DNA from 2 places in the Streptomyces sp. NPDC028907 genome. Region 2 is predicted to be linked to the other one. Evidence: predicted binding sites of a transcription regulator. Region 2 holds the regulator's gene; the other holds the start of a gene.

Region 1 (14,897 bases), on a different contig from region 2:
GGCCGTGCTCGGTGATGTCCAGGTCGGGGTGCTTGCGCTGCTGGTACTCCAGCGGGTCGGTGTCGGCCATGACGTGGCCGCGGACCCGGTAGGAGTGGATCAGCTCGAAGACGCGGGCGGCCTTGGTGACGTCGTCGTCGTGGCTGGCGTCGATGTCCTTGAGCCAGCGGACCGGCTCGTAGGGGATGCGCAGCGCCTCGAAGATGTCGTCGTAGAAGCCGTTCTCGCCGAGGAGGAGGTTCGCGACGATCCGCAGGAACTCGCCGGAGGCGGCGCCCTGGATGACCCGGTGGTCGTAGGTCGACGTGAGCGTCATGACCTTCGAGATGCCGAGCTTGTTCAGGGTGTCCTGGGAGGTGCCCTGGAACTCCGCCGGGTAGTCCATGGAGCCGACGCCCATGATCACCGACTGGCCGGGCATCAGCCGCGGCACGGAGTGCACGGTACCGAGGCCGCCGGGGTTGGTCAGGGAGACCGTCACACCGGTGAAGTCGTCCATGCCGAGCTTGCCGTCGCGGGCGCGGCGGACGATGTCCTCATAGGCCTGCCAGAACTCGAAGAAGTTCAGGGTCTCGGCCTTCTTGATGCCCGCGACCACGAGCTGGCGGTCGCCGTTGGGCTTGACCAGGTCGATGGCGAGGCCGAAGTTGATGTGCTCCGGCTTGACCAGGGTCGGCTTGCCGTCCTTCTCCGCGAAGGAGTAGTTCATCGACGGCATGGCCTTGATGGCCTGCACCATCGCGTACCCGATGAGGTGCGTGAAGGAGATCTTCCCGCCCCGGGCGCGCTTGAGGTGGTTGTTGATGACGATGCGGTTGTCGAAGAGCAGCTTCACCGGGACCGCGCGCACGGACGTGGCCGTGGGCACTTCCAGCGAGGCGTTCATGTTCTTCGCGACCGCGGCGGCGGGGCCGCGCAGCGTCACCAGCTCGGGACCGTCGCCGGCGGCGGCGGGCTCGGCCTTCTTCGGCTGAGCGGGCTTCGCGACCGGAGCGGGCGCGGCGGGCTTCGCGGCGGCCGGCGCCGGGGCGGCGGGAGCCGCGGCCGCGGGCTTCGGGGCCGCGGGGGCCGGCGCGGGGACCGACGGGGCGGCCGGAGCAGCCGGAGCGGCCGGAGCCGTGGTGGTGGTCTCTGCGGCCCCCGCGGCCGCAGTACCCGCCGGAGCCGGGGCGGCGGCCGCCCCGGGCTTGTAGTCGGCGAAGAAGTCCCACCAGGCTCGGTCCACCGAATTGGGGTCCTGGAGGTACTGCTGATAGATCTCGTCGACGAGCCACTCGTTCGGACCGAACGCGGCCGCGGGGTTCTTCCCCGCTTGGTCTGCGTCGGTCGAGATGCTCGAGTTACTGGGGGACTGTGGCGACACGGCGGCAACCGCCCTCTTCCGCTTCACAAGGTGATGGACAGCGGGAATTAAGGCTACGCCCCCATGGCCGGGAAGGTCAGGCTGAGCAAGGTCATCGTCGCGTAAGTCACATCGGAAAGCGTGTTTCGTGCCTGGAAATGGCGGGAAACAAGCGTGGTTCCGCTTCGGATGACCTCAGATGGGAAGGCGTGATCACGACCTGGCACGCCGAAGGCGCAGGTCTGTACCTGATCACACGTGTCCGTCAGCCGGGACAGACGTGGATCTTGACGCTCCGCTTCGAACTTTACGTCAACTTGGTACGGATGGCTGCCCTGGAAGCGTGACAAGAATCCGGCAACCCCGATCGGATTCGGCCACTCCGATCCGGCCGCCGTGCAGATCGACGGCCCAGCGCGCGATCGCAAGACCCAGCCCCGTACCGCCGTCGCTGCCCGGCCCGTGCGGCCGGCTCACCGCGCCCCGGTTGAACCGCTCGAAGACCCGGTGCCAGTCCGAGCGCGGGATGCCCGGACCCTCGTCCAGGACCTCCAGCACCAGCGACTCCGGATGCGCGCCGCGCCGTGCCTTGACCGTCACGCGGCCGTGCGGCGGGCTGTGCTTGATCGCGTTGTCGATGAGGTTGGCGACGACCTGGTGGATGCGCTCGGGGTCGGCGTGCGCGGTCAGCTCCGGCGGGGAGACGTCGAGGTGCAGATGGACGTCCGTACGGGTGTGACTGCCGGAACCCGACGCCATGCCGCCGCGCGCCGAGGAAACCATGTTGGCCTCCTTCAGCACCCCGGACAGATAGGGCCACACCTCGAAGCGCCGCAGCCGCAGCGGTACGACGCCGTTGTCCAGACGGGACAGGTCCAGGAGCGTCTCCACGAGCCGGCCGAGGCGCTCGGTCTGCTTCAGCGCGGTGCGCATCGTCTCGGGGTCGGCCTCGGCGATGCCGTCGACGACGTTCTCCAGGACCGCCCGCAGGCCCGCGATCGGGGTGCGCAGCTCGTGCGAGACGTTCGCCACCAGCTCCTTGCGCTGCTGGTCCTGGGCCTCCAGCTCGTCGGCCATCAGGTTGATCGTCCCGGCGAGGTCACCCAGCTCGTCCCGGCGGTTGTCGCGCACCCGGCGGGTGTAGTCGCCGTGCGAGATGGACCGGGCCACCGCGTTCATCTCGTCCAGCGGCGCGGTGAGCGAATGTGCCACGAACTGCGTAATGAGCAGTGTGGCGATCATCGAGAAGACCGTGATGAAGCGCAGTTCCGTCTGGGTGCGCACAGCGATCATCGACAGGCCGGTGGTGATCAGCACCGCGATGATGACCAGCGCGCCCAGCTTGGTCTTGATCGAGAACGGACGTACGCCGCCCCAGGGCTCCCCGGGGCCTCTCCGCGCGGCCGGTCCGTCGCTCATGGCGTCGGGGTCTCCAGGGCGTAGCCCACGCCGTGCACGGTGCGGATCCGCTCGGCGCCGATCTTCCGGCGCAGCGCCTTGATGTGGCTGTCGACCGTGCGGGTGCCGGAGGCGTCCGCCCAGTCCCACACCTCGGCGAGGAGCTGCTCCCGGGAGAGCACCGCGCGCGGGGTGTTCGCCAGGCACACCAGGAGGTCGAACTCGGTCGGCGTGAGGTGGACGTCCTCACTGCGGACCCGTACGCGCCGCTGCGCGTGGTCGATCTCCAGCTCGCCGAGGCGCAGGATGCCCGACCGCGGGGTCGTGGCGGCCAGCGCGGCCCGCTCCACGCGGCGCAGCAGCACATGCACGCGTGCCGCCAGCTCCCGCATCGAGAACGGCTTGGTCATGTAGTCGTCGGCGCCGACGCCGAGCCCGACCAGCATGTCGGTCTCGTCGTCGCGCGCGGTCAGCATCAGCACCGGCACCGGCCGCTGGGCCTGCACCCGGCGGCAGACCTCAAGGCCGTCGAACCCCGGCAGCATGATGTCGAGGATCAGCAGGTCGGGCTGCCAGGCCTCCGCCGTGTCGACCGCCGCCGGACCGTCGCCCGCGGTCTGCACGAGGAAGCCCTCGGCGCGCAGACGGGCCGCGATGGCGTCCACGATGGTCGGATCGTCCTCGACCACGAGGACCCGGCGCTGGGCGCCGGGGGTCGCCGCCGTGCCGTTGTGGGAGGTGTGTGTCTGCTCCATCGCCCGCCCCAAAGTTGCTTTCCGGAATCCGTGGGGTGATCCCGCTATCTGGCTATGCCTGCGCATGCTTGCGATTGACGCTTGAATGATCCGCGTCAGGTGAGCAGAGTACGGGGAGTCACCGTGCCACGGCTATCCAGGCCGTACGCCGAGGTGTACGACGTCCGGAACGCCCCGGGCAACGGGGATCTCTTCGGTACGCACCTGTTGGAATCCGGCATTACACAAGGTTTCTTCGAATTCCGGAGAGGGCTGGGCGGACCATACGGCAAGCACGCCACCGGGCCTCAACGCCCCTGCGCAGCCCGCCAGTCCGGCCGGTGAGTACAGGCTGTCGTTGCCCTCGGTGACCGTCCAGTCGGGCCCGTTGTCGATGTCGAGACACAGGGCGTCATACGTGGCGGAAGTCTCATGCAGGTAGGCCACGAGATCAGTTTCCAGAATCTCGGTGCGCGGATCGGCGAGAGCCGCCGCGGAGATGCCGGACAACGGGCCGTCGAGATGCCAGTCGATAATCGCGCGCTCGCGCTCCACGACTGCGATCCGTCCCGGGCGCGGGTCGGCGGCGGCGTGTGCGAGCGAGAACCCGACGCCGAGCCCGCCGATCAGCACCTCCGGGTCGGGCCGTCCGTCCAGCGCACCGAGCGCCACGTCGACCAGCAGCCGCTCCGAGCGTCCGTCGGAGGTGTCCATCAGGAAGCAGCCGTTGGCGATGATCTGGAGCAGTTCACCGTGCCGCCGCAGCACGATCTCGCCGTGCGGCCCCTCGCGACGTTCCAGGACTTCGGGGATGTCGTACGAAGTGGGCATCCGGCCATCCTGGCAGGTCCGGCCGGAGTCCCTGCGGGAATTACCTTCGAATGCGTGAACTGGTGAGACGCGAGAACTTGTTGAGAGGTTGCTGAGAATCTGCTGTTCTGTGGCGCAGATCACAGACATGGATGATCTGTGGTCCGAGGGTGGGGGAAACGGAAGGAGCGCCTCACCTTGGAACGGACTGCGGTCGGGGGCGTGACGGGCTCGTTTCCCGAGCCCGAGGTGGCGGAGCTGCTGGACGGGATGCCCCGCCAGCGCGGGCCGGCCACCGCCGTGAGCGCGTTGCCCGCGATGCCGCCGCCCGCGATGCCGGCTCCTGCCGGGACCGCGGTGCCGCGCGCCCGTCCGTTCCGCCCCTGGCGCCTGCTCCCCACCCCCACCGGCGCCCCGTTCACCCTCGCCTACGCCGCCGTCCTCGCCGTCACCTCGCTGATCGCCACCTACGCCGACCCCGACCTCGTCCACGCCCTGCACCAGGGCTCCAGCACCGATGTCGCGCACCTCGTGCGGACGCCCGTGCTGGTGCTCCTCGCCAGCGCCCTGTGGGTCGCGGGCGGCTTCCTGGGGCCGTACACCCTCGGCTTCCTGCTGGTGCTGACCGCGCTGGAACGACGGATCGGCGGCGTGCGCACAGCCCTTGTCTTCCTGACCGGGCACGCCCTGGCCACCCTCGCGACCGAGGTCCCCGTGGGGCTCGCCGTGCTGGTCGGCCACCTTTCCGACAGTTCGCTGTACCGCCTCGACTACGGCATCAGCTTCGGCGTCGCCACGAGCACAGGCGCCCTGGCCGGGCTGCTGCGACCGTGGCTGCGTCGGCCGGTGCTGGCGCTGTTCGGCGGGATGCTGCTCCAGGACCTCCTGAACCTCACGGACCCGCTGACCAATTGGGGTCACCTCATCTCCCTGGCCATCGGGATCGGGATGTGGCCGACCGTCAGGCGCTGGCACGCCGCGCACGCGAAGTCGGGGCCGGTCGGCCGGAGGTGACCGCACGTCGGCGGCGACCGGCGCGCGGTAGATGCCGCAGTCCCGTCGCTCGGCGAGTCGCCCCGCCCCGCAGGCTCTCGTACGCCCAATTCGGTGGCCCGTCCGGTCAGGGCCGTCTGCTGGTCCTTGAGTCGGTCCAGCTCGGCGCCGCGCAGGCCGAGGGGCGCGCCGCTGACGGGGCGCGGAATTCCGCCGACGATCCGCGGCAGCGGCAGTCCCGTTCGTAGGGAAGGGCTCTTTGTCGGTCACGGCCAGACGGGCGGGAAGCATCGGACCGCAGTGACCGTTGACCAGGAAAGCCCGAGGTCACCGCAGCTGCGGCAGCTGATCGCTCACAGCGAACGAGGGCCCGGGAACATTCGAGCCTCCCTGTGCATTGAGTCGGCATAACTCAACTTGACTGCCTAAGGGGAGATCATGGCTTCGACGTCCACACCGCTCACCCTGCCCGTGCTGCCCCTCGACGACGAGGTCGTGCTGCCCGGGATGGTGGTCCCGCTGGACTTGAACGACGCCGATGTACGCGCCGCGGTGGAGGCCGCCCAAGCGGCCGCCCGGTCGCAGCCCGGGAAGCCACGGGTGCTGCTGGTGCCGCGCATCGACGGGACGTACGCGAGCACCGGTGTGCTCGGCACCGTCGAGCAGGTCGGCCGGCTGGCCGACGGCGACCCCGGCGCCCTGATCCGGGGACGCGGTCGGGTGCGGATCGGCGCCGGGACGACCGGGCCGGGTGCGGCCCTGTGGGTCGAGGGCGCGCGGGTCGACGAGAGCGTGCCCGAGCCGCTTCCCGGACAGGTCGCCGAACTGGTGAAGGAGTACAAGGCCCTCGCCACCGCCTGGCTGCGCAAGCGCGGCGCCTGGCAGGTGGTCGACCGGGTTCAGGCCATCGACGACGTGTCCCAGCTCGCCGACAACTCCGGTTACTCGCCCTTCCTGACCACCGAGCAGAAGGTCGAGCTGCTGGAGACCGCCGACCCGGTAGCCCGCCTCAAGCTCGCCACTCAGCAACTGCGCGACCACCTCGCCGAGCAGGACGTCGCCGAGACCATCGCCAAGGACGTCCAGGAGGGCGTCGACAAGCAGCAGCGCGAGTTCCTGCTGCGCCGTCAGCTGGAGGCCGTCCGCAAGGAACTGCGCGAGCTGAACGGCGAACAGGACGGCGAGGAGTCCGACGACTACCGGGCCCGCGTGGAGGCCGCCGACCTGCCGGAGAAGGTCCGGGAGGCGGCGCTCAAGGAGGTCGACAAGCTGGAGCGGTCCTCCGACCAGTCGCCCGAGGGGTCGTGGATCCGGACCTGGCTCGACACCGTGCTCGAACTGCCGTGGAACGAGCGGACCGAGGACGCGTACGACATCCAGGGCGCCAAGGCGATCCTCGACGCCGAGCACGCCGGTCTGGAGGACGTGAAGGAGCGCATCACCGAGTACCTCGCGGTGCGCAAGCGCCGTACCGACCGGGGCCTCGGTGTCGTCGGCGGCCGGCGCGGCGGTGCCGTGCTGGCGCTGGTCGGCCCGCCCGGCGTCGGCAAGACCTCGCTGGGCGAGTCCGTGGCGCACGCCATGGGGCGCAAGTTCGTCCGGGTCGCCCTCGGCGGCGTCCGCGACGAGGCCGAGATCCGCGGCCACCGCCGTACCTACGTCGGCGCGCTGCCCGGCCGGATCGTGCGCGCGATCAAGGAGGCCGGTTCGATGAACCCGGTCGTCCTCCTCGACGAGATCGACAAGGTGGGCTCCGACTTCCGGGGCGACCCGGCGGCGGCCCTGCTGGAGGTCCTGGACCCGGCGCAGAACCACACCTTCCGCGACCACTACCTGGAAGTGGAACTGGACCTGTCCGACGTCGTCTTCCTCGCCACCGCCAACGTCCTGGAAGCCATCCCGGAGGCCCTCCTCGACCGTATGGAGCTGGTCCGCCTGGACGGCTACACCGAGGACGAGAAGGTCGTCATCGCCCGCGACCACCTGCTCCCGCGTCAGCTGGAGCGGGCCGGACTGAAGGCGGACGAGGTCGCGATCGACGAGGGCGCGCTGCGCAAGCTCGCCGGCGAGTACACCCGCGAGGCGGGCGTGCGCACCCTGGAGCGGTCGATCGCACGGCTCCTGCGCAAGGTCGCGGCCCAGCACGAACTGGGCGAGCGGGAACTGCCGTTCACGATCGGCGACGGCGACCTGCGCGCACTGATCGGCCGACCGCACCACGTGCCCGAGTCGGCGCAGGACCCGGCCGAGCGGCGTACAGCGGTCCCGGGCGTGGCGACCGGCCTCGCGGTGACCGGCGCGGGTGGTGACGTCCTGTACGTCGAGGCGTCGCTGGCCGACCCGGAGACGGGCGCGGCGGGCCTGACCCTGACCGGCCAACTGGGTGACGTGATGAAGGAGAGCGCACAGATCGCCCTGTCCTTCCTGCGCTCGCACGGCGCCGAACTGGAGTTGCCCGTCGCCGACCTGAAGGACCGGGGCGTGCACATCCACTTCCCGGCGGGCGCGGTGCCGAAGGACGGTCCGAGCGCGGGAGTCACGATGACGACGGCGCTGGCGTCGCTGCTGTCGGGCCGCCTGGTCCGTACGGACGTGGCGATGACCGGCGAGGTCTCGCTGACCGGCCGGGTGCTGCCCATCGGCGGCGTGAAGCAGAAGCTGCTGGCGGCCCACCGGGCGGGCGTCACCACCGTCGTCATTCCCAAGCGCAACGAGCCCGACCTGGACGACGTCCCGGCCGAGGTGCTGGACAAGCTCGACGTCCACGCCGTCACCGACGTCCGCCAGGTCCTGGAGCTGGCGCTGTCGCCGGCCACCAACGGCGCGGCGCCGGAGGTTCCGGTCGCGGCGTGACGGACGCGGTCGGACGGCAGGGCCCGGGTCCCGTGAGGGAGGCCCGGGCCTTCGCCGCGAGAGGAATCAGCCGTTGGCCAATGCCTTCAACCGGTCCAGCGCCCCGTTGAACCGGTTGTGGTCGCCGACGGTCGGTCCGGAGGACGTGTACTGCCACATCGTGTAGTAGTCCCAGCCCGCCGGGAGTTCCCCCACCTCGGCGGCGTACCGGGCGACCCACAGCGGGTTGGCGGTGGCGAAGCCGCTGTAGTTGCCGGTGCACTGCTTCCACCAGTTCGTCGCCGTGTAGATGACGGGGGCGCGGCCCGTGCGGGCCTTGTACTGGTTCAGGAAGTCACGGATCCAGGTGACCATCGCGGCTGGGGTCTTGCCGTAGCAGGCGTCGCCGTACGGGTTCCACTCGATGTCGAGGGCGCCGGGCAGCGTCTTGCCGTCGCGTGACCAGCCGCCGCCGTGGTTGACGAAATAGTTGGCCTGGGTTGCGCCATTGGTGGTGTCCGGGGTGGCGAAGTGGTAGGCCCCGCGGATCATGCCGACGTCGTAGGAGCCCGTGTACTGCTGGGTGAAGTAGGGGTTGGTGTAGTAGGTCCCCTCGGTGGCCTTCACATAGGCCCACTTCACCCCGCTGCCCCACAGGGTCGACCAGGCGACGTTGCCCTGGTGGCTGGAGACGTCCACGCCTTCCGTCTGAGCGGCCAGGTCAGCGACGGGTTCACCGTCCGTGCCGTCATGGGTGAGGACGCCCATGCCCATGTGGGCGGAGCCGCGGGGCGGGGGATCGTCGGCGGACGCGGAGGCGGGCCGGGTGGTCAGTACGAGGAGGGTCAGGGTCAGGACGGCTGCGAGCAGTAGCCCGGCGACAGGGGTGTGCCGGGAGCGGAGCGGTTCGGGTCTGTGCACGGGCATAGCGTGCCTCCGAAGGCTCGGTGACGCTCGGTGGGGAACTCACATGGATCCGTGATCGGCCGCAGTCTGGGTCATGTCTGGCGTGGGCATGCCAGCCAGGTCTCGGCAGAGACGCCAGGGAGCCAGAAGAGCAGGTGGAAGGGGGTCCGAAGGCTGCCGTTGGTCCAAGCCTGCGAAATACTGACGGAGCTGCGGCGACGACGGCGGTCGGCGGAAACTTTCAGGACCGGGAAATTCGAGGCAGGGGCTGACGTGCGGGAAGACGGAGACGGGGACGAGCGGCAGGGACAGTCGGCGGGTGCCCCCTTGGAGGGGGCGTCCGGCGGTGGTCCGGGCCGTCCCGAGTTCCTCGATCTGGAACGGGAGCTGACCGTTCTGTTCCGGCGCGCCCGGGCCAAGCAGGGCGAGATGGCCCGTGAGGTCCATCCCGACCTGGAGTCGGCGGCGTACGGGCTGCTGGTGCGGCTGGACGAGTCCGGGCGGCTGCGGGCCACCGAACTCGCCGCCTACATCGGCGTCGGCAAGGCCACCATGTCCCGCCAGCTGCGTGCCCTGGAGGACCTGGGCCTGGTCGCCCGCGAGCCCGATCCCGCCGACGGACGGGCGTGGCTGGTGCACCTCACGGAGGAGGGGCGGGGCCGGGTCGCCAAGGTGCGTGAGGCGCGGCGGGCGCGCTATGTCGAGCAGCTCTCCCACTGGGACCCGCGCGAGGTCGCCGAACTCGGCCGGCTGCTGAACCAGTTGAACCGGGGCATGGAGAAGTAGGGCCCGCCGAAGGGACCTGGGCGCAGGCCCGCGGACCGCATGACGGTCCGGGGCGCCCGACGATCCGGCCGCCCGAGCCGCCCGAGCCGCCCGAGCCGCCCGGACCGTGCGGGACGCCCGAGCCGTCCGAGCAGTCCGGGGCGTCGGGGCCGTCCAGGGCGTGCGGACCGTCCGAGCAGTCCGAGCAGTCCGAGCAGTCCGGGGCGACCGGGGCGTGCGGACCGTCCGACCGTCCGGGGCGAGCGTGGGTGAGATCCCCGGCAGGGCGTGCCGACCGCCCGAGCAGTCTGGGGTGAGCGAGGGTGAGATCCCCGCCCGCTCACCACTGCACGTACACCACCGTCGCGTCGTCGTGCGTCTTGCTCCGCCCCAGATACGTCCGCTCCTCCGTGTCCGCCCGTTCCAGCGCCCGCACACGGTCCACCAGCCCCTGCGCCCCTTCCTTCCGTACGAAGGTGAAGCAGTCCCCCCAGTCGCCCTCCCGGAACTTCTCCACCCAGCGCGTCGCCCCGTCCGTCAGCGCCGCAAGGGCCCGGACCTCGCCGCGCGGCAGCACCCCTGTCACCGCCCGCGCCGCCACCGACGGCTCCGCGGCCGCCGTGAAGAAGCCACCCTCCTTGTTGCGGATGTGGGCGTCGATCAGGGCGTCCGTGGCCAGCGAGGCACGGGGGAGGCGGGCCAGACGGTCGTCGAGGCAGGGGGTGATGGTGCCGTCGGGCGCTTCCAGCAGGAGGGCCGAGTCGGAGAGGATCAGGTACTCGACCGTCTCCGGCGACCAGCGGGCCAGAACCGCCGTGGCCTGTGGGGTGCGTGGGTGAGAAAGGTCACAGGTTTGGGTGTGTGCGTCAGCGGTACGTGTGATTGCCCGGCTCAGCGCCTCGGTGAGAGGAACATCGGGGAGTGAAACGGTCAGTTCGGTCAGGGCTCCGCCGAGCCGCCCGGTGAACCAGGGGACCGAATGCAGACAGCCCGTCTCACCCCGCGGTGGGGTCACTCCGTCCAGGACCACCAGTACGCCGCCCTGTCCCGAGGCGGGAAGGCCGACACTCGCGAAGTCCTCGTTGGGGCGGGCCGGATCGCCGGGCTCCGAAACAAGCTCTGTTCGCATTCGGCCAGTCTGCACGAGCCCTTCACAAGGTCCATGAAGGGGTCGCATCGACTGCCGAATGGGCGAGGTCTCGCAGGTCAGACGTCGGATTTGGGGTGGAATGGAGCGCTCCGGGAAGGCGTGGCGGCGAATACTGCCACCGCCCGCCGCAGACGTCCAACCGGCCTGCCGTACAAGGCGAGTGCACGCGCCCGAGGAACTTGCCCGCCAACTCCCCTCCGGGGTTCACTCCTTCGGGTGGCGGGTCAGGTGATGCGCGGCCGTCGCCCACCGGCACTGGGAGGGTCGGGGACCGGTGAGGACACCCCCTGCTCGAGCAACGTCGAGAGCTTGGGGGAGGGGTGTACGCGAGGTCGGCGGTAGTTGACGGAGCGTCATCCGGACCCATGGGTATCACGAGTCAGGAATGCGAGCACCGGTGCAGAAGACGCGGCCTCGTCGCTCAGGCAAGCAGACGGCCTCCGCAGGGGGCACGCAGCCCACTCCCGGCGCCTCGACCGGCACCACAGGCGATGCCGCACCCGCGGGCAGGGGGCGCCCGACGCACGTACGGAACCGGCTGATCGTCGCCGTGGCCGTCGTGGCCGCCGCCATCGCGGGCGCCGGCGTCCCCTCGATCGTCACCGCCTCCGGGCAACTGCACGACTCCCAGGGACTGGTGACCCTCGCCGAGCAGACGGAGAACGCGCTCACGCTCGCCCACTCCCTCGCCGACGAGCGCGACGAGGTCACGTCGTACGTCGCCGCCGGCCGTCCCAAGTCCAAGGCGCCCAGCGAGCAGCGCAGCGTCCGCGTCGACCGGCAGGTCGAGGAACTGCGTGCCGACCCCGACGCCCCCGCCTCGCTGCGTGACGACCTCGACGCCATCGCCGCCGTACGCAGGAGCGCGCTCACCGGCAAGAGCGACGCGCTGGAGGCGCACACCGCGTACTCGGCCACCATCACCGAACTCCACCGGCTCGCCGAGAGCCTGGCCGAGCAGATGCCGCCCCGCGCGGGCGCCGGCGCCCACGCGCTCGCCGAGCTGGACTCCGCCGTCCAGCAGGCCGCCGCCACCCGGGGGCTGCTGCTCGCCGCGCTGAGCGTGCCGACCACCACCGAGACGGTCGTCGACCCGATCACCGGCATCGCGAGCACCCAGAAGACCTCCACGGACGCGGACGCCAAGCAGCGCGCCGCCCTCAGTGCCGCCGCCCAGCAGGCCCGGCTGCGCTCCGACGCCGCCCTCGCCGACTTCCACGACACCGCGCCCAAGACGGCCCGCACGTCGTACGACTCCACGGTCACCGGCCCCGAGGTCAACACCGCCGACCGGTATCTCGCCGCTCTCACTGACCAGCCCGCGCTCTCCGACCGTGACCTGGCCACGGACACCAAGCGCGCCGAGGCAGCCCTGTCCGCCCGCGTCGACCTGATGCGCGGTGTTGAGTCCGCTCTGTACGACCGCCGCACCAAGGACCTGGAGCAGCTGCGCGACGACGACGTCACCGCGCTGGAGATCCGGATCGCGATCCTCGGCGCCCTGATGCTGCTCGCCGTCGGCGTCGCCACCGGCATGGCCCGCAGCCTCACCCGGCCCCTCGCCGTCCTGCGCCTCGGCTCCGCCCGGCTCGCCCGCGCCGAGGACCCGGCGGTCGAGGAGCCGGTCAAGTTCACCGGCCGCAAGGACGAGTTCGCCCAGGTCGTCGACTCCGTCAACGCCCTGCACGCGCACGCCCTCGGCCTCCACGAGCGCGTCACCACCCTGGAGTCCGACCGCAAGCACCTCGTCGGCCAGCGCCAGAAGATGGCGGACGCCCGCGAGGGGCTGCGCGCCGAACTCGCCGAGTCCGCCGCCCAGCTGGAGCGGCTGCGCGGCAGCATCGGCAACACCTTCGTCAACCTCGCCCTGCGCACCCTCGGCCTGGTCGAGCGCCAACTCGCGGTCATCGAGGGCCTGGAGGAGCGCGAGCAGGACCCCGAGCGCCTCGCCACGCTCTTCAAGCTCGACCACTTCGCCACCGTCATGCGCCGGCACAGCGAGAACCTCCTCGTCCTGGCGGGCACCGAGCATGTCCAGCAGCACGCGGGACCGGTCCCGCTGGTCGACGTCGTACGGGCCGCGGTCAGCGAGATCGAGCGCTACGAGCGCGTACGCATCGCGGCGCTCCCGCCGCACGCGCACGTGGCGGGCTTCGCCGCGGACGACCTCTCCCACCTCCTGGCCGAGCTGATGGAGAACGCGACGTCGTTCTCCCCGCCCGACCTGCCCGTCGAGGTCTCCGGCTGGCTGCTGGAGAGCGGCGAGGTCATGCTGTCGGTCCAGGACGAGGGCATCGGGATGACGAGCGATCGCCTGACCCGCCTCAACTCCCGCCTTGCCGACTTCGACCCAGAGAACTCCTACGACCAGGAGGGTGACGACGGCCTGGGCCTCGGCCTCTACGTCGTCGCCCGCCTCGCCCACCGCCACGGCGTCCGCGTCCAGCTCCGCGAGCAGAAGCAGGGCGGCGTCGCCTCGGTCGCGGTCCTGCCCAAGGGCCTGCTGGCCGGCGCACCCGCGTCCGCGGTCCCCTCGGACACACGTCCCCCGGCCGGCGCCCCCGCCTTCTCCCTCCCCGGCGCCGACGCGGAGGCCAACTCCAACGTCCTGCACGGCCGCACCAAGCCCACCGACCCCTTGGTGGAACTCGCGGAACAGGCCGTACGGGAAACGTCCCAGAACCGATCAACACCCCCCGCCCCCGAGCAGGAACGCGAACACCCTGCCGAAACCACGATGGAACTCCTCCTCCCGCCACAGCCGACCCCCGAGCCGGCACCGGACGAGCCGGCCGCCGGCGGGTCGGTTGCCGCGGGGCCGGTGGTCCCAGAGCCGACGACCGCGGAGTTCGCCGCCGAGCCCGCGACGCCAGGGCTCGCCGCGTCGCCGCCCGGTGGGCCGACGTTCGGTGGGCCGGTGGCCACCGAGCCCGCGACCGCGGAGTTCGCCGCCGAGCCCGCGGCCCGCGAACATGGCATCGACGGACGACCCGCGGCCGCCGACGGTGAGGACGCTCCGCTGGGGCCACCCGCAGTCGGCGACGATGGCCGCACGGGTGGTGCGGGTGGGAACGAGAACCCCGCCGAAGGCGAAGCCGAGGCGGAACACACCCGCACCCCGGACGAGGACCCCCTCACCGACAAGGGCCTGCCCAAACGCACCCCGAAGATCACCGCCCCCGCCCAGGCCCCGCGCCAGCGAACCGGCACCGTGGACGCCGAAGCCCTCCGCAGGAGACTCGGCGGATTCCGCAGGGGAGCGGAGGCGGGCCACCGCGAGGTACAGGCAGAGATCGCCGAACAGACGGGCCAGCACACGGCCCCGACAGCACAATCCGAAGCAGCCACGGGGGGCACAGCCGAGGAGGCAAGCAGTTGACCGCGCCCAGTACCTTCGGACTGAGCAGTGAAGCCCGCAACCTGCACTGGTTGTTGACGAATCTGGTCGAGGAGGTGCCGGGCATCCAGTCAGTCGCGGTGGTCTCCTCCGACGGATTGCTCCTGCTCTCCTCTGACCACGCCCGAAACGCCGAGGCCCGAGAAGCCCGGCCCGACAAGCCCACCGGCCCGCGCGGCTCCTCCGCCGACCTGGCCACCATCGTCTCCGGCATCGGCAGCCTCACCGTCGGCGCCGCCAAGCTGATGCAGTTCGGCGGCGTGAAGCACACGATGGTCGCGATGGACGAGGGCAGCCTGTTCGTGATGTCCATCAGCGACGGCTCACTGCTCGGCGTGCACGGCTCCGCCGACTGTGACATGAGCGTCGTGGCGTACCACATGGCGCTCTTCGTCGGCCGGGCCGGCCACGTGCTCACCCCCGAACTCCGCAGCGAGCTACGGAAGTCCGTCGAGACCGCGTCGGCAGGGAGTACCCGATGAGCAACGCCCCGCACAGCAGGCCCCAGCTCCCCGTCCGCGGCGGCGACCGCAAGCCCGCCCGCGTACGCCCCTACTCGCTCACCGGCGG
Region 2 (14,897 bases):
CCGGCGCGGTGTGCCGGGCCACGGCGTGCATGAGGGCGATCTGCTCGTCCGGGGTGACCGCGCAGCAAAGGGAGTTGAAGGGCGCGAGGACGACGTCGAAGGCACGGCCCAGGTCGAGGGCGGCGAAGTCGGCGTGCACGGGGGTGATCCGGCGTTCGGGGTCCTTCTCGGCCAGCCGGGCGAGCATGCCCTCGGAGGAGTCGACGCCGTGCACCCGGAAGCCCTTGTCGGCGAGCGGCAGCGCCACCCGACCGGTACCGACGCCGAGTTCGAGGACGCTCGCACCGGGTGCGGTGAGGGTGAGGAGGAAGTCGGCGATGTCCTCCAGGTCCGGGGTGGAGGGGTAGATCTCGTCGTACACCTCGGCGAGCGCGTCGCTGTAGGCGGTGGTCAGGGCGGTGCCGAGCCCGCCGGACACGGCGTCCGCCGGGGTGTCGGCCGGGGCCTCGGTGGTCGTCGTGGTCATCGTGCGTCTCCCGGGCGGGTGTCGAGGTTGTTCTGGGGGTGCAGCGGGTCGATTCCGGCCTCGTGGAAGGCCTCTACGACGAACTCGGTCAGCGCGTGCGGGCCGTCGTTCAGGGCGTGCGCGATGAGTCCGCAGGCGAGGGCGAAGGCGCGGTGCTGGCCGAAGCTCATGCCGTTCTGGCCGGGGCGCGGGTCCTCGGGGTCCCAGGCGGCGGCGACACCGGGCGCCAGTTCCTCGGTGAACACCGAGGTGGCGGGGCCGGTCAGGGTGCCGGCGTGCGGGGCCACGGCCGCCGCGACCGCGCGCTCGCCGGGGCGGTGGTCGCCGTGCAGGTACACCACCACGGCGTCGCGGCGCGGGAAGTCCTGCGGGTCGGAGAGCACCTTCGCGTGGTACCGGGCGCCCGCCGCCTCCAGCGCGTCGAGCGCCGCGCCCCACAGCACGACGGCCGCGTCCGCGTCTCGCGCGTGCAGGAAGAGTCGGCGTACGGCGCCGGCGGGGCGGGGGAGCGGGCGGGAGCCCATGACGTAGAAGAACCCGGGGGACAGCGCGGGCCGCGCGGCCTCCAGCGCGAGTTCGACGTACGCGCCGGGCGCGGGCGGCGTGGCCGGGGCGAGCAGCCGGTCGGCCGGGACGCGCGTGGTGACCTCCGCGAGGCGTACGACGAGCTGGTCGCCGTCCGGCCGGGACAGCACCTCGACGAGGCGCCCCCGGGTGGGCGTGGTCCGGTGCGGCACGGCGGCGGCGAGCCGCTCCTCCAGGGCCGGGTCGCGCAGGGTGCGCCGGGGCGGCGGACCGTCGGGGAGGGCGCCGCCCTGGTGGCGGCCCGCGTGGAGTTCCTCGTACAGCGCGTTGGTGAGCCGGCCACGCAGGTCGCGCGGGCTGTCGGCGGTCACCGTACGCCCGGCGACGGTGGCCTCGCGGGCGCCGGGTGCGACGGCGACGGCGTCGAGCGCGGCGGCCAGCCGGGGTGCGAGGCCCTGGTGCCGGACGTCGGGGGACGGGTCCGGCACCGGGGGGTCCAGGAGGGGGTGGGGCGGGGGGACGGCGAGGGTCATCGGGGGGTGCTCCCGTTCCGGGCGGTCGTGACGCGCACGTCGCGCGGCGCGTGCGCGTCCTGTGCGTCCTGTGTGTCGCGGGTCGCGGGCGACGCGGGCGGGTCATGGGGGTCGGCCGAGCCATGAGGCGGGTGCGGGTCGTCCGGCGCTGCCGCGACCTCCGGGCGTGCGTGCCTCCTCGGGCGGTGCGGGTGGGCGTCGGCGGCCTGGGTGTCACTCGCGGGCGTCAGGCCGAGGGTGCGTGCCGCGGCGTCCGGGCCGAGGAGGACGGTGCGGCCGATGCCGGCCGCCGCCCGGGCGACCGGGTTGAGCGTGGCGTGGGACTCGGCCGTGGCGATCAGCCGGTCGAACATGTGCCACCCGGCGTACGCGGCGGCCCGCCCGGGCAGTCCGGCGTCGGGCGTACGGGACTCCAGATAGCCCTGCCAGAAGGCGCCGATCCGGGGCAGATGGCGGCGCAGACTGGCCGAGCCGCGCGCCACGATCTCCTCGTGCGACAGCCCGAACCCGGCGGTGTCGCTGTCCTGTCGGGGTGTGCCCTCACCCGTCGGCGCGAACACGGAGTACGTGGCGTGGAAGAGCCACTCCCCGGCGAACGCGCCCACGTCGCGGGCGGGGTCGGCGAGCCGGAACTCCTCCCAGTCGCACAGGTAGAGGTCCCCGGTCCCCTCCTCCGCCCGGATGAACTGGTCGAAGCGCAGGTCGCAGTGGGTCGGCGCGTGCGGCACGGTCTTCTCCAGGTCCCGCAGCCGGTGCAGCGCCGCGACGACCTCGGTGTCGTCCTGGACCAGCTGCCAGGCGGCGATCTGCGCCATGCTGCGCTCCTGGACGGCGCTCCATGGCAGGGCCTTCAGCCAGGCCAGCGGCGGCAGCGGTGCCTCGCCGGTGTCCACGTCCTCGGCGGGACCAAGACCGTGCAGGGCGCCGACGGCCCGCCCGGCCGCACGGCACAGCTCGTCGTCGAAGTCGCCGTCCAGCGCCAGCTCGGCCCCGGAACGGGCGCCCGGCACGAGACGGTGCACGGTCACCCCGGCCGCGCGGTCCGCGCCGAGCAGCGCGGGCGAACGCAGCGGAGACCCCGGCGGCAGCCGTCGCTCGGCCAACTCCTCGAAGCTGAGAGCGCGTTGGAGTTCGGGGCAGTCGCCGTCGGGCGTCAGGGCGACCGTCTTGACGAAGACCTGCTCGCCGGTCGTGGTCGGCCCGGCCCAGTTGTCGTTGCGGCCGCCGAACGCGGTGACGGCCGATGGGTCGAGGCGGCCGAGACCGAGCCGCTCCAGCAGCACGTTGACGGCGGGCACGGTCTCCAGCTCGGTGGGCCGGTAGCGCTGCCGTGTGGGCGGCCGTTCGGTCGTCGTGGTGGTCATGGTGTGGCTCCCCCGGGGACCGCGCGGCGGCCCTCCTCGTCGATCAGGTCAGCGATGAAGGCGGTGTAGTCGGTGAGTTCGTCGCTCCAGCCGCGGTACGCGGCGAAGTCCCGCATGTGCAGGGCGATCCGCAGCACGGCGGCCCGCGCCGCCGTCTCCCGGTCCGCGCCGGGCCCGTACGTGTCGAGCAGCACGCGGGGCAGATCGGGACCTGCGTCGCCGTCCCCGAACACCGGCACCGCCCAGGCCAGTTCGGCCAGGTCGCCCAGCAGCCAGCCCAGGTCCAGCTCGGGCCGGGCGGCCCCCAGGTCCTCGCCGGTCAGCAGCGCCACCGGGCCCCGGTGCAAGGGCGGGACCAGCGCGCCGAGGGAGGCGAAGCCGTGGACGAGGACCGTCTCGCCGGGGGCGGCGAGTTCGGCGCACCAGGCGCGGAGCCGTGCCAGCCGGGTGGGCCCCCAGGCGTGTGCGACGTGCTCACGCAGCCGGTGTACGGCGGGCTCGGGCGCCTCCGGGCGGTTCTGGCCCTCTACGAAGGACCGCAGTCGGGCGAGTGCGGGCGGAACGTCGGCCGTAGGCGCGTCCGTCGCGTGCAGCGCACGCAGCGCGGTGCCGGCCGCGGCCAGCGCGTGCGCGACCAGCAGCCGTGCCTGCGGCCGAGCGTCGCGCAGCCAGGCGGCGGCCGAGTACGGCCCGTCGGCGAGATGGGCGAGGCCGTCGCCCACGGGGCGCGCGGTGGCGAAACCGGCACCCCGGGGCACGTACGACACGAAGGGTGCCGCCAGTGGTCCCGACCGGTCCGCGCCCGGCCCGTGCCACCACTCGTAACGCCCGTCGGCGGTCCGCGTGACGCGGGTGACCTGGAGCCCGGTGCCGTACTCCGCGACCGGCTGTGCGGGAGCCGGCGCAGGAGCGGCCGGCTGTCCGATGGCCGCCGTCACTCCTCCTCCCCCCGCTGTGTCCTCGCGTACGCGCCCACGCACAGCCCCATCAGCTCCGAGAGCGGGACCGAGCCGCCGTCCTCGCGTTCGCCGGTGCTCGCGCTGACCGCGGGCACGGTCGGCGCGACGACGACACCGGGGCGGCTCCGCAGGGTGTCGAGGTGCGCCTGCACGACGGGGCTCAGCTGGGCGCGGGGCGGTAGTGAGGGGGCCACGCCGACCAGGGCGGTGGTGGACTGGAGGGCGCACAGCAGCGGGGTGTCGGTGAGTCCGAGGGCGTACCGGCTCAGGAAGTGCATCGTCGCCGGGTGGACGAGGACGAGATCGGGCCAGGCGGCCAGTTCCACGTGCGGGGCGGTGCCGGGTTCCGCGTCGTTCCAGTCGTCGGTGACCACCCTGTTTCCACAGAGTGTGGATATCGCGTCCACCGAGACGAACCGGCGAGCGGAACGGGTCAGCACGACCCTTTTCTCCATCTCCGGAAAGGTGTTGTTCAGCCAGTTGGTCCAGAAGGGCAGGAATGCCACACTGAGCGCTCCGGTGCCCACGAGGAGCACTCGGCGGAATCCGGGATCCGCGACACCGGTGGGGTCCGGGACCTCCATGACCGTCCTCCTGGGAAAAGCTCGGAAAAAAATGGTGTGGTTGCCCGGGGAGGGACCGGACCGGCGACCGGCGCCGGCCCCTCCCCGCGGGTCACTGCTCGGGGTGTCCGATCAGCACTTGTTCTCGATGGTCTTGGCGGTCAGCGAGCCGATGGCCGCGGCGCACTGCTGCGAGGAGCGGGCCGTGATGATGGTCGCGCGGATCGCCCACGGGATGGTCGGGCTGAACGCGGGCGCGGCGTCCTTGCCGTCGTACAGGCCAAGCTCCTCGGCGGAGGTGTAGGCGGTGTAGCCCTCGAACAGGTCCATCTCGTTCTGCGTCGACTGCATGAGTCTCTCCCTTTGGTGAATAACCGAAGTGAATAACGGCCGTTGGGTTCTTCGGCCGCTTTCCGTCCGCCGCTGTTCGCTGCGGACAGGAGAAATATGACCCACCGAAAAGACCGCCCGCCATTGTCAGTTACGGCATGACCGCCGTAGGCAATACCGCTCCGGGCAATACCGCTCCAGGCAACGCCTCTCAAGGCATGACCCGCCCGGCATGGCCGAAAACGGCATTGCCGCAACCGCCAATACCGCCGCCCCCACCCGTACGCGTAAAAAGACCAGGGTGAACTCACCTGACTCATCAACCAACCAGGCCCCGCGGCCCGCGCCCCGGCCGCCGCTGCGGGCCCTGCTCGCCCACGCGCGCCCGCACCGGCGCGTCCTCGTGCTGGTCCTGGCGCTGACCCTCGCGGGCAGCGCGGCGGGGCTGGCCCAGCCGATGGTCGTCGAGTCGGCGCTCACGGCGCTCATGACCGGCGGCGGCCTCGGCGACGAGATCCTGCTCATGCTGGGCCTGCTGGCCGTGTCGATCGCCCTCACCTGGAGCCAGGCCCTGGTGAGCGAGCGCACGGCCGAGAAGGTCGTCCTCCAGGTCCGAAGGGGCCTGATCCACCGTCTGATCCGGCTGCGCACCAGCGAGTTGGACCAGACGGAACCCGGCGGTCTGACGACCCGGGTGACCTCGGACAGCACACTCGTGCAGCACGCGGCGACCAGCGGACTCATCCAGCTGCTCGACGGAGGCATCCATCTGCTCGCCACCATCGTCCTGATGGGCATGACCAGTCTGCCGCTGCTCGGCATCACCTCCGGCGTCCTGCTGGTGGTCGGTGTCGCCATGGGCGTGGTGATGCCGCGGATCCGCCGGGTGACCACGCGCGCGCAGACCTCGGTCGGCGAGATCGGCGCCGCGCTGGACCGCTCGCTCGGTGCCGCCCGCACGGTCAAGGCCAACGGCGGCGAGGCGACGGAGACTTCGCGGGCCGTGGCCGCCGCCGAGGACGCCTACCGTGCGGGTCTGGCCGGCGCCCGCTACCAGGCCACGATCGCGGTGCTCTCCGCGCTGGTGGTGCAGGCCTCGTTCCTCGCGGTCATCGGCTTCGGCGGCGCCCTGGTCGCGACCGGCGCGCTGGACCTGGCCGCGCTGATCGCCTTCCTGCTCTACCTGTTCAACCTCGGCGGCCCGGTGCTCTCCCTCGTCGGCGGCACGGCCTCCCTCCAGCAGGGCCTCGGCGCGCTCGCCCGGATCGAGGAGGTGGAGCGCATGGAGATCGAGACGGACGTGGACGAGACCCCCGCCCGCCCGACGGGCCCGGCGCCCCGCGTCACCCTGGAGAACGTCACGTTCGCCTACCAGGGCCGCGACACCACCCTCGACGACGTCAGCCTCACCGCCCCGGCCGGCGCCGTCACCGCGCTCGTCGGCCCGTCCGGCAGCGGCAAGACGACCGTATTCTCACTGCTCCAGCGCTTCTACGACGTGGACCACGGCCGCATCCTGCTCGACGGCACCGACATCGCCACCCTCAGCCGCGCCGAGGTGCGCCGCCGGATCGCCTACGTGGAGCAGGACACCCCCATGCTGGCCGGCACCCTGCGCGAGAACCTGCTGTACGCCGCCCCCGACGCCACCGGGGAGGAGGTCGACCGGGTCCTGCGGGACACCCTCCTCGACTCCCTCGTCGCCCGGCTCCCGGAGGGCCTGGACACCCATGTCGGCGCCCGCGGCCTCGCCCTGTCCGGCGGCGAACGCCAGCGTCTGGCCATCGCCCGCGCCCTGTTGCGCCGCCCGCAGGTGCTGCTGCTCGACGAGGCGACGGCCCACCTCGACGGGCTGAGCGAGACCGCGCTGCGGCACACCGTGGAGCGCGCCGCCGAGCACTGCACGGTCGTCCTGATCGCCCACCGGCTCTCCACGGTGACCTCCGCCGACCACATGGTGCTGCTGGCCGGTGGCCGGGTACGCGACCATGGTCGGCACGGGGAACTCCTGGGCAGGGACGAGCTCTACCGGGACCTCGCGGCCACCCAGCTGACGACGGCGAACTGACCATCCGTCAGAAACAGAGAAGCAAAGGAAGATCCGATGCCGAAGGACCCGGCACCCGCTCCCGCCTCCGCGTCCACCGACGCGAACGACCCCCACGCGTACGACGAGTACGACGACCACGACGAGTACGAGGACGACGAGTACGAGCCGAAGCCCGTCGTCGAGGCCGTCGTCGAGGAGGAGCGGTTCGGCACGATATCGGTCCGGCTCGACATGGAGGTGGGCGAGGTCACCGTCGAGGGCGAGTCGGTCCCCCGGATCGAACTGCTCCGCGCGCAGGAGACGGAGGCCGACGACCACATCCCGATCGGCACCCGGGACGCGAGCCGGCTCACGCTGACCGTGGACGGCGACGAGGCCGTCATCGACCCCGCCAAGGGCCGGCTGACCCGCCGCTCCTACCGCGTCGACGTCCGCCACGCGGACCACACCTGGCGCCTGGTCCCCGACTCCATCCCGGGCAGCCGCCTGCTGCGCGACGACGAGCACATCGGCGACTTCTCCTCCGACGGCGACGGACGCGTCCTCGCCGAGTGGCGCGAGGGCGCCGAGCCGGAGGCCCTGGACGCGGCCCTCGGCTACGCCCTCGCCGCCGCCTTCGGCACGGGCGCCCAGCCCATGTGGATGCTCGCGGTGGAGGCGGCGAGCGAGATGCTCCCCGGCTGACCACGCCCGGAACGACCGAGGGCCCCTCCGGTTTCCACCGAAGGGGCCCTTCGCATACGGCCACGGCCACGGCCGTTGTCACACGCGGTGGCCGCCCGCGTCCCCCCTGATGTCGTCGGCGTACAGGTGGGAGACGATCGCCGCCTCGAACCGCGACTTGAGGTCGAGCTTGCGCACGATGCTGGTGGTGTGGGCCCGTACCGTGCGCTCCGCGATGCCCAGACGCCGGGCGAGCCAGCGGTTCTGCTCCCCCGTGGCGAGCAGAAGCAGGACCTCCCGCTCGCGGTCGGTCAGCGCGGAGAAGTCCAGCGTGTCCTCCCGTACGACCACAGTCATGTGATTCCCCCAGTCCGTATTCGGTCGTGTCGGTTCGTGTCCGACGCATTCCAGACTGCCAAGCGCCGGTGCGCCGGACAGGAGGCGTCCGCAGCAGCTTGCTGCACGGGGCCGACACGATCCTGCCGACGGCGCACCCCCTCGCACCGGCCGCGTCCTTGACCAACGCGTTACCCTGTGTCCGAATCAAAAAGGTGGATTCCGCATCGTCGCGGCCTGACCAGCCATACGCGGTGATGCCCGCCACCGACCCGGTCTACGGGGGAACACGGGGGAAGGATGAACAGCGCGGGCGGCATGGGCCTGTTGGGTATCTCCGCGATGGAGGAACGCGTCTACCGGCACTTCCTGAGGAATCCGGACACACCGACGGAGGACATCCATCTGCTCCTCCACGCACCGCAGGACGACGTACGCGCCGCCCTGCACCGGCTCACCGAACTGGGGCTGCTGCGCCGCGCGGAGCACGGGAACGCCCCGGCCGGCAGTCTCACGGCGACGGACCCGGAGATCGCGGTCGGCCTGCTCACCGACCGAAGACTGAGCGAGCTGCACCATGAGTTGCAGCAGGTGACCAGGCCTCACCACCTGGTGGCGGAGCTCCGGGCGGAACAGGGTGCCCATACGCCGTCGGGCGGCGGGGTGGAGCGCATGACGAACCTCGCGCAGATCCGCAACCGCATCGACGACCTCGCCTTCTTCGCCCGCGAGGAGATCCTCTCCGTCGAGCCCTACAAGGCGCTCACCCCGGCGAACATCGAGCACGCACGTCCGCTCGACAAGCGCTGTCTGCGCCGGGGCGTCCACATCCGCAGCGTCGTGCTCAAGGAAGCCCTGGACGACCCACCGACCGCGGCCTACCTGCGCGAACTGTCCGCCCAGGGTGCCAGCATCCGGGCCGCCTCCGACATCGCCGAACGCATCCTCGTCTACGACCGCCACACCGCCCTGGTCCCCGCGGACCCCGCGGACACCTCACGCGGCGCCCTCGTCGCCCAGGAGTCGGGCCTGGTGGCCAGCATCCTCTCCCTCTTCGACAAGATCTGGAGCCAGGCCACCGACCTCTCCCACCTCCTGGCCGACCCGACCCCGGACGCGATCACCCTCTCCCCCATGGAGCTGGAGGTCCTCAAATCCATGTGCCGAGTCACCAAGGACGAGATCGGCGCCCGCCAACTCGGCATCTCCCTACGCACCTACCGCCGCCACGTGGCCGATGTCCTCCGCCACCTCAACGCCACCAACCGCCCCCACGCGGCCCTTCTGGCCCGCGAACGAGGCTGGATCTGACCACCTGCCCGACGACGACCACTTCCAGCCCGTCCGGCGTCTGAGGACGAGGCCGTTGAGGCCGATGGGGGTCCAGGGGGCGGAGCCCCTTGGCGGGGTCGAAGGGGCGGAGCCCCTGGGGATGGGACGGGTAGGGGCGGCGGGGGCGAGGAACGTCCGTCAGCCGCCCGGCGCCTCCGCCCGCCACGCCCCCAACGCCGGATCCCCCAGCACATCCGCCCACCACACCCGCACCGCATCATCCGCCGAACCCGACGGGGGCCGGATCCGCAGATGGATCCGGCCCCCGTCCTCGTCGAGTCGCCAGTCATGGCCCCAGCCCTCGGGCAACTTCCCGAGCACCCGGATCACCGCGGTCACGGCCGCCGCATCCCCGCCCGCCCTACGGACCAGCACCAGGTCCTGGAACTCCACAGTCGTCATCCACTCCGCTCACTGCCACCCGTTCACAGCCACCTGAACCGACGGCCCACCCCGACCGGCGACGGTCACCCCCGCACTCACCGGCAACGCGACCAGCAACGCCAGCGCGAGCACCGAAATCCCTCTCCGGCGGGCACCTTTGGCCGTCGTCATGTCCGTGATCGCCGCGTTCCCCGCGTTCCCCGTGTTCCCCCTGATGTCCATGCCCACGACTCTGCCAGCGCGCACCCGCCCCCCTCCAGAGCGACCGCTGTCAGGATCCTGCACGACAGGGGCACCTTCCTGTCAGCACCCAGCACCCAGCACCCAATGCGCAACGCGCAGGGCCCGGAGGTTCACCAGAACCTCCGGGCCCACGAACAGACGACCGCGCGTCAGTCGGACTGCTGTTTCCGCTTGGGCGGCCGCCACACCACCAACGCACTGGTCTGCTGCACTTCCTGATACGGCACCAGATCCCGCCGGTACGACGCGTGCACCGCCGCCTCCCGCTGCTGCATCGCCGCCGCGGCCCCCTCGACGGCAGCCTGCAACTCGGCCACCCGGGACTGCAGCGCCGCGACCTGGTTCTCCAGTTCGATGATCCGCTTGATGCCGGCCAGGTTGATGCCCTCGTCCTGCGACAACTGCTGGACGGTGCGCAGCAGTTCGATGTCACGGGCCGAGTAGCGCCGGCCCCGGCCGGCGGTGCGGTCGGGGGAGACCAGCCCCAGACGGTCGTACTGACGCAGGGTCTGCGGGTGCAGGCCGGAGAGCTGGGCCGCCACCGAGATGACGTAGACCGGGGTCTCCTCGGTCAGTTCATACGGGTTGCGTCGACGACCGTCCATCTGACTCATGCTCCCTTCGCGGCCTGGAACAGCTCCGCCCGCGGGTCCTCGCCCGCGGTCGCCTCGCGATACGCCTCCAGTGCGTCACGAGCCTTCCCCGTCAGGTCCTTCGGGACACTCACCTCGACGGTGACGAGAAGGTCACCGCGGGTGCCGTCCTTGCGGACCGCGCCCTTGCCCCGCGCCCGCATGGTGCGGCCGTTGGGCGTGCCGGGCGGCAGCTTCAGGGTGACCGGCGGTCCGCCCAGGGTGGGGACCCTGACCTCGCCGCCGAGGGCCGCCTCCGTGAAGGTCACGGGGACGGTCACCGTGAGGTTGTCGTCCTTGCGGCCGAACACCGGGTGCGCGTCGACGTGCACGGTGACGTACAGATCGCCGGCCGGGCCGCCGCGCTCGCCCGGCGCTCCCTTGCCGCGCAGCCGGATGCGCTGGCCGTCCGACACCCCGGCCGGGATGCGGACCTGCATGGTCCGGGACGACTTCGCGCGGCCGCTGCCCTTGCACTCCATGCAGGGGTGCTCGGCCATCAGGCCGCGCCCCTTGCAGTCCGGGCACGGGTCGGTGAGGGAGAACCCGCCACCCGAGCCACGCGCCACCTGGCCGGTGCCGACGCAGGTCGGGCACACCCTGGGCGTGCCGTTCTTGTCTCCGGTGCCGGCGCACGCCTTGCACGGCGACTGCGAGGACATCCGCAGCGGGACCGTCGCCCCCTCGATCGCCTCGGTGAAGCTGAGGTTGACCTCGGTGTCGATGTCCTGGCCGCGCCGGGGCTGGGTTCGGGTCGTCCCCGTGCCACCGCGGTTGAACAGGCCCCCGAAGACGTCACCGAGTCCGCCGCCGAAGCCGCCGGCTCCCCCTTGGCCGCCCTGGGCACCGCCTCCGAAGAGGTCGCCGAGGTCGAAGTTGAAGGAACCGCCGCCCGCGCCGCCCGGCCCCGGGCGGAAGCCGCCGTTGCCGAAGAGGGCGCGCGCCTCGTCGTACTCCTTGCGCTTCTTGGGGTCACCGAGGACGTCGTTCGCCTCGGAGATCTCCTTGAAGCGCTCCTCCGCCTTGGCGTTGCCCTTGTTGGCGTCCGGGTGGTACTCGCGGGCGAGTTTGCGGTACGCCTTCTTGATCTCGGCCTCGGTGGCGTCCTTGGGGACGCCGAGGACCTTGTAGAAGTCCTTCTCGATGAAGTCCTTGGTGCTCATCCTCGACGTCCCTCCTCTCTCGTCGTCAGTTCAACGTCAGCCCTCGTCCGGGCCACCGCTCTCCTTGTCGTCGGACGCCTCGGTCGCCTCGTCGCCCTTGACGGTCTGCGCGCCCGGCTGGGGCTCGGCGACGGCCACCCGCGCGGGGCGGATGGTGCGCTCGCCGATGCGATACCCCGGCTGGAGAATCGCGACGCAGGTCGTCTCGGTGACGTCCGGCGCGTACGAATGCATCAGGGCCTCGTGGATCGTCGGGTCGAAGGGCTCGCCCTCCTTGCCGAACTGCTGAAGGCCCATCTTCGCCGCGACGGTCTCGACCGATTCGGCGACGGACTTGAATCCGCCGACGAGTTCGCCGTGTTCCCGGGCGCGGCCGACGTCGTCGAGCACGGGCAGGAGCTCGGTCAGGAGGTTCGCGATGGCGATCTCCTTGACCGCGATCCGGTCACGCTCGACGCGGCGGCGGTAGTTCTGGTACTCGGCCTGGAGCCGCTGGAGGTCCGCCGTGCGCTCACCGAGCGCGGTGCGCACCTGGTCCAGCTGGGCCACCAGACCCGCGTCTGCTGCTCCGTCCCCGGCCGGGGCCGCCCCCTCCGCGTTCGAAGAGGGTGCGGCCTTCGACTCGGCGCCGTCAGGGGTCGCGCCGGAGGGGACGTCGGGCTTCTCCTCGAAGCCCGGGGTCTCCTCCGTCATTACGCGACACCGTCCTTGCGCTCGTCGTCCACGATCTCGGCGTCGACGACGTCGTCCTCAGCGGCCTTGCCACCCGGGGCAGCGCCCTCGGGACCGCCCGCGGCCTGCGCGCCCTGGGCGTCGGCGTACATGGCCTGGCCGACCTTCTGCGAGACCGCGGCGACCTTCTCGGTGGCGGTGCGGATCTCGGCGGTGTCCTCGCCCTTGAGCGCGGTCTTCAGCTCCTCGACGGCGGCCTCGACCTCGGTCTTGACCTCGCCGGGGACCTTGTCCTCGTTGTCCTTGAGGAACTTCTCCGTCTGGTAGACGAGCTGCTCGCCCTGGTTGCGGGACTCGGCGGCCTCGCGGCGGGCGTGGTCCTCCTCCGCGTACTTCTCGGCCTCTTCGCGCATCCGGTTGACCTCGTCCTTCGGCAGCGAGGAGCCACCGGTGACGGTCATCTTCTGCTCCTTGCCCGTGCCGAGGTCCTTCGCGGTCACGTGCATGATGCCGTTGGCGTCGATGTCGAAGGCGACCTCGATCTGCGGGACACCGCGCGGGGCCGGCGGCAGACCGGTCAGCTCGAACATCCCGAGCTTCTTGTTGTACGCCGCGATCTCGCGCTCGCCCTGGTAGACCTGGATCTGCACGGAGGGCTGGTTGTCCTCGGCGGTGGTGAAGATCTCGGACCGCTTGGTCGGGATCGTCGTGTTCCGCTCGATGAGCTTGGTCATGATGCCGCCCTTGGTCTCGATGCCGAGGGACAGCGGGGTGACGTCGAGGAGCAGGACGTCCTTGACCTCACCCTTGAGGACACCGGCCTGCAGGGCGGCGCCGATGGCGACGACCTCGTCCGGGTTGACGCCCTTGTTGGCGTCCTTGCCGCCGGTCAGCTCGCGCACGAGCTCGGCGACGGCCGGCATACGGGTGGAGCCACCGACGAGGACGACGTGGTCGATCTCGTTGATGGAGACGCCGGCGTCCTTCATGACATTGAAGAACGGGGTCTTGCAGCGCTCCAGCAGGTCGGCCGTCAGCTGCTGGAACTGAGCCCGGGTGAGCTTCTCGTCCAGGTGCAGCGGGCCCTCGGCGGAGGCGGTGATGTAGGGCAGGTTGATCGAGGTCTCGGTGGACGAGGACAGCTCGATCTTGGCCTTCTCGGCGGCCTCGCGGAGGCGCTGGAGGGCCATCTTGTCCTTGGCGAGGTCCACGCCGTGACCGGACTTGAACTGCTGCACCAGGTAGTCGACGACGCGCTGGTCCCAGTCGTCACCACCGAGGTGGTTGTCACCGTTGGTGGCCTTCACCTCGACGACGCCGTCGCCGATCTCCAGCAGGGACACGTCGAAGGTGCCGCCACCGAGGTCGAAGACGAGGATCGTCTGGTCGTCCTTGTCGAGGCCGTACGCGAGCGCGGCCGCGGTGGGCTCGTTCACGATGCGCAGGACGTTCAGACCGGCGATCTCGCCGGCCTCCTTCGTCGCCTGGCGCTCGGAGTCGTTGAAGTACGCCGGGACGGTGATGACCGCGTCGGTCACCTTCTCGCCCAGGTAGGACTCGGCGTCCCGCTTCAGCTTCTGGAGGATGAAGGCGGAGATCTGCTGCGGGTTGAAGGGCTTCCCGTCGAGCTCCATCTTCCAGTCGGTGCCCATGTGACGCTTCACGGACCGGATGGTCCGGTCCACGTTGGTGACCGCCTGACGCTTGGCGACCTCGCCGACGAGCACCTCACCGTTCTTGGCGAAGGCGACGACGGAAGGCGTGGTCCTGGCGCCCTCGGCGTTGGTGATGACGGTGGGCTCGCCGCCCTCCAGAACGCTGACGACGGAGTTAGTCGTGCCCAGGTCGATGCCGACCGCACGTGCCATGGTGAATTCCTCCAGCTGACTTGAGTGGAACGGACTCAAGTGTGCATGACGGCTTCCACTCGGTCAACAGAGCTGAGTCGACCCCACTCAACTCTTATCCGTTCCTTACACGCAACCGGGCTCCTACCTGCGACGACGTGGCCTGAGCGGGCGGGCGGACCGTACCCCCCACGGGAAAAGAGGGTTGACGGCGAGGGCCGTAGGGCTTGATGTGCAGAAGGGCGAACACGGCGATGAGGGCGACGCCTCCCACCCACAACACCCGGACCTGCGCCATCCATCCCATGTGCACGAGGACACCGACGAGCACCGAGGCGAAGGCCCCGAGCCCCAGGAGGACGGTCACACCCTGCGGGGTGAGGCCGACCCGGCGCAGCCGGTGGGCGACATGGTCGGGCCCGCGCCGCAGCAGCGGCCGTCCGGCCAGCCGGCGGGACAGCGCCACGAGGAGGAGGTCGGCGGTGGCGAGGGCGGTGAGCGAGTAGAGCACGCCGATGCTCGGCACGGGGTCGTGCCCGGCACGGGTCATCACGGCCGACGACGCCAGCACGAACCCGACGAACATCGACCCGCAGGCCCCGAGCCCGATCCGCGCGGGGTGCCAGTTCTGCATCAGGAAGCCGGTCAGGGCGGCGGCCAGCACGCTCAGCAGCACGGCGAGCTCGTCCATCACCTCGGCCGCCGCACAGAGGCCGACACCGAAGGCGGTGACGACCCCGACGGTGCCGACCAGGGCGTCCGCGTGGTCCAGCGCCTTGAAGCCGACGGTGACGAGGACGATCCAGCCCACGGCCGGCAGCCCCAGCAGGAACCC

What was found. Region 2 encodes HspR, which represses chaperone genes until heat shock. Its sites were predicted from a motif close to TTGAGNNNNNNNNNCTCAA; they were not measured.
Region 1: a site for HspR is predicted at 5,675-5,693, ahead of lon (endopeptidase La). Genes of this name have one in related genera too.

The regions. Positions count from the first base shown of each region.
Region 1 covers NZ_JBVHVE010000008.1:306,823-321,719, forward strand. The annotation lists gene ACZ4UU_RS25865 (multifunctional oxoglutarate decarboxylase/oxoglutarate dehydrogenase thiamine pyrophosphate-binding subunit/dihydrolipoyllysine-residue succinyltransferase subunit) at 1-1,363, opposite strand, end outside; gene ACZ4UU_RS25870 (sensor histidine kinase) at 1,655-2,761, opposite strand; gene ACZ4UU_RS25875 (response regulator transcription factor) at 2,758-3,495, opposite strand; gene ACZ4UU_RS25880 (spermidine synthase family protein) at 3,628-4,305, opposite strand; gene ACZ4UU_RS25885 (rhomboid-like protein) at 4,483-5,298, shown strand; gene lon (endopeptidase La) at 5,716-8,130, shown strand; gene ACZ4UU_RS25895 (lysozyme) at 8,197-9,036, opposite strand; gene ACZ4UU_RS25900 (MarR family winged helix-turn-helix transcriptional regulator) at 9,289-9,801, shown strand; gene ACZ4UU_RS25905 (protein phosphatase 2C domain-containing protein) at 10,121-10,909, opposite strand; gene ACZ4UU_RS25910 (sensor histidine kinase) at 11,316-14,309, shown strand; gene ACZ4UU_RS25915 (roadblock/LC7 domain-containing protein) at 14,306-14,809, shown strand; gene ACZ4UU_RS25920 (DUF742 domain-containing protein) at 14,806-14,897, shown strand, end outside.
Region 2 covers NZ_JBVHVE010000003.1:266,098-280,994, forward strand. The annotation lists gene ACZ4UU_RS10180 (class I SAM-dependent methyltransferase) at 1-466, opposite strand, end outside; gene ACZ4UU_RS10185 (T3SS effector HopA1 family protein) at 463-1,524, opposite strand; gene lxmK (class V lanthionine synthetase subunit LxmK) at 1,521-2,888, opposite strand; gene ACZ4UU_RS10195 (hypothetical protein) at 2,885-3,826, opposite strand; gene lxmD (peptide terminal cysteine decarboxylase LxmD) at 3,823-4,431, opposite strand; gene lxmA (lexapeptide family class V lantibiotic) at 4,543-4,761, opposite strand; gene ACZ4UU_RS10210 (ABC transporter ATP-binding protein) at 5,042-6,808, shown strand; gene ACZ4UU_RS10215 (hypothetical protein) at 6,845-7,474, shown strand; gene ACZ4UU_RS10220 (helix-turn-helix domain-containing protein) at 7,553-7,810, opposite strand; gene ACZ4UU_RS10225 (LuxR C-terminal-related transcriptional regulator) at 8,090-9,100, shown strand; gene ACZ4UU_RS10230 (hypothetical protein) at 9,260-9,523, opposite strand; gene ACZ4UU_RS10235 (heat shock protein transcriptional repressor HspR) at 9,898-10,353, opposite strand; gene dnaJ (molecular chaperone DnaJ) at 10,359-11,543, opposite strand; gene grpE (nucleotide exchange factor GrpE) at 11,580-12,236, opposite strand; gene dnaK (molecular chaperone DnaK) at 12,236-14,083, opposite strand; gene ACZ4UU_RS10255 (MraY family glycosyltransferase) at 14,178-14,897, opposite strand, start outside.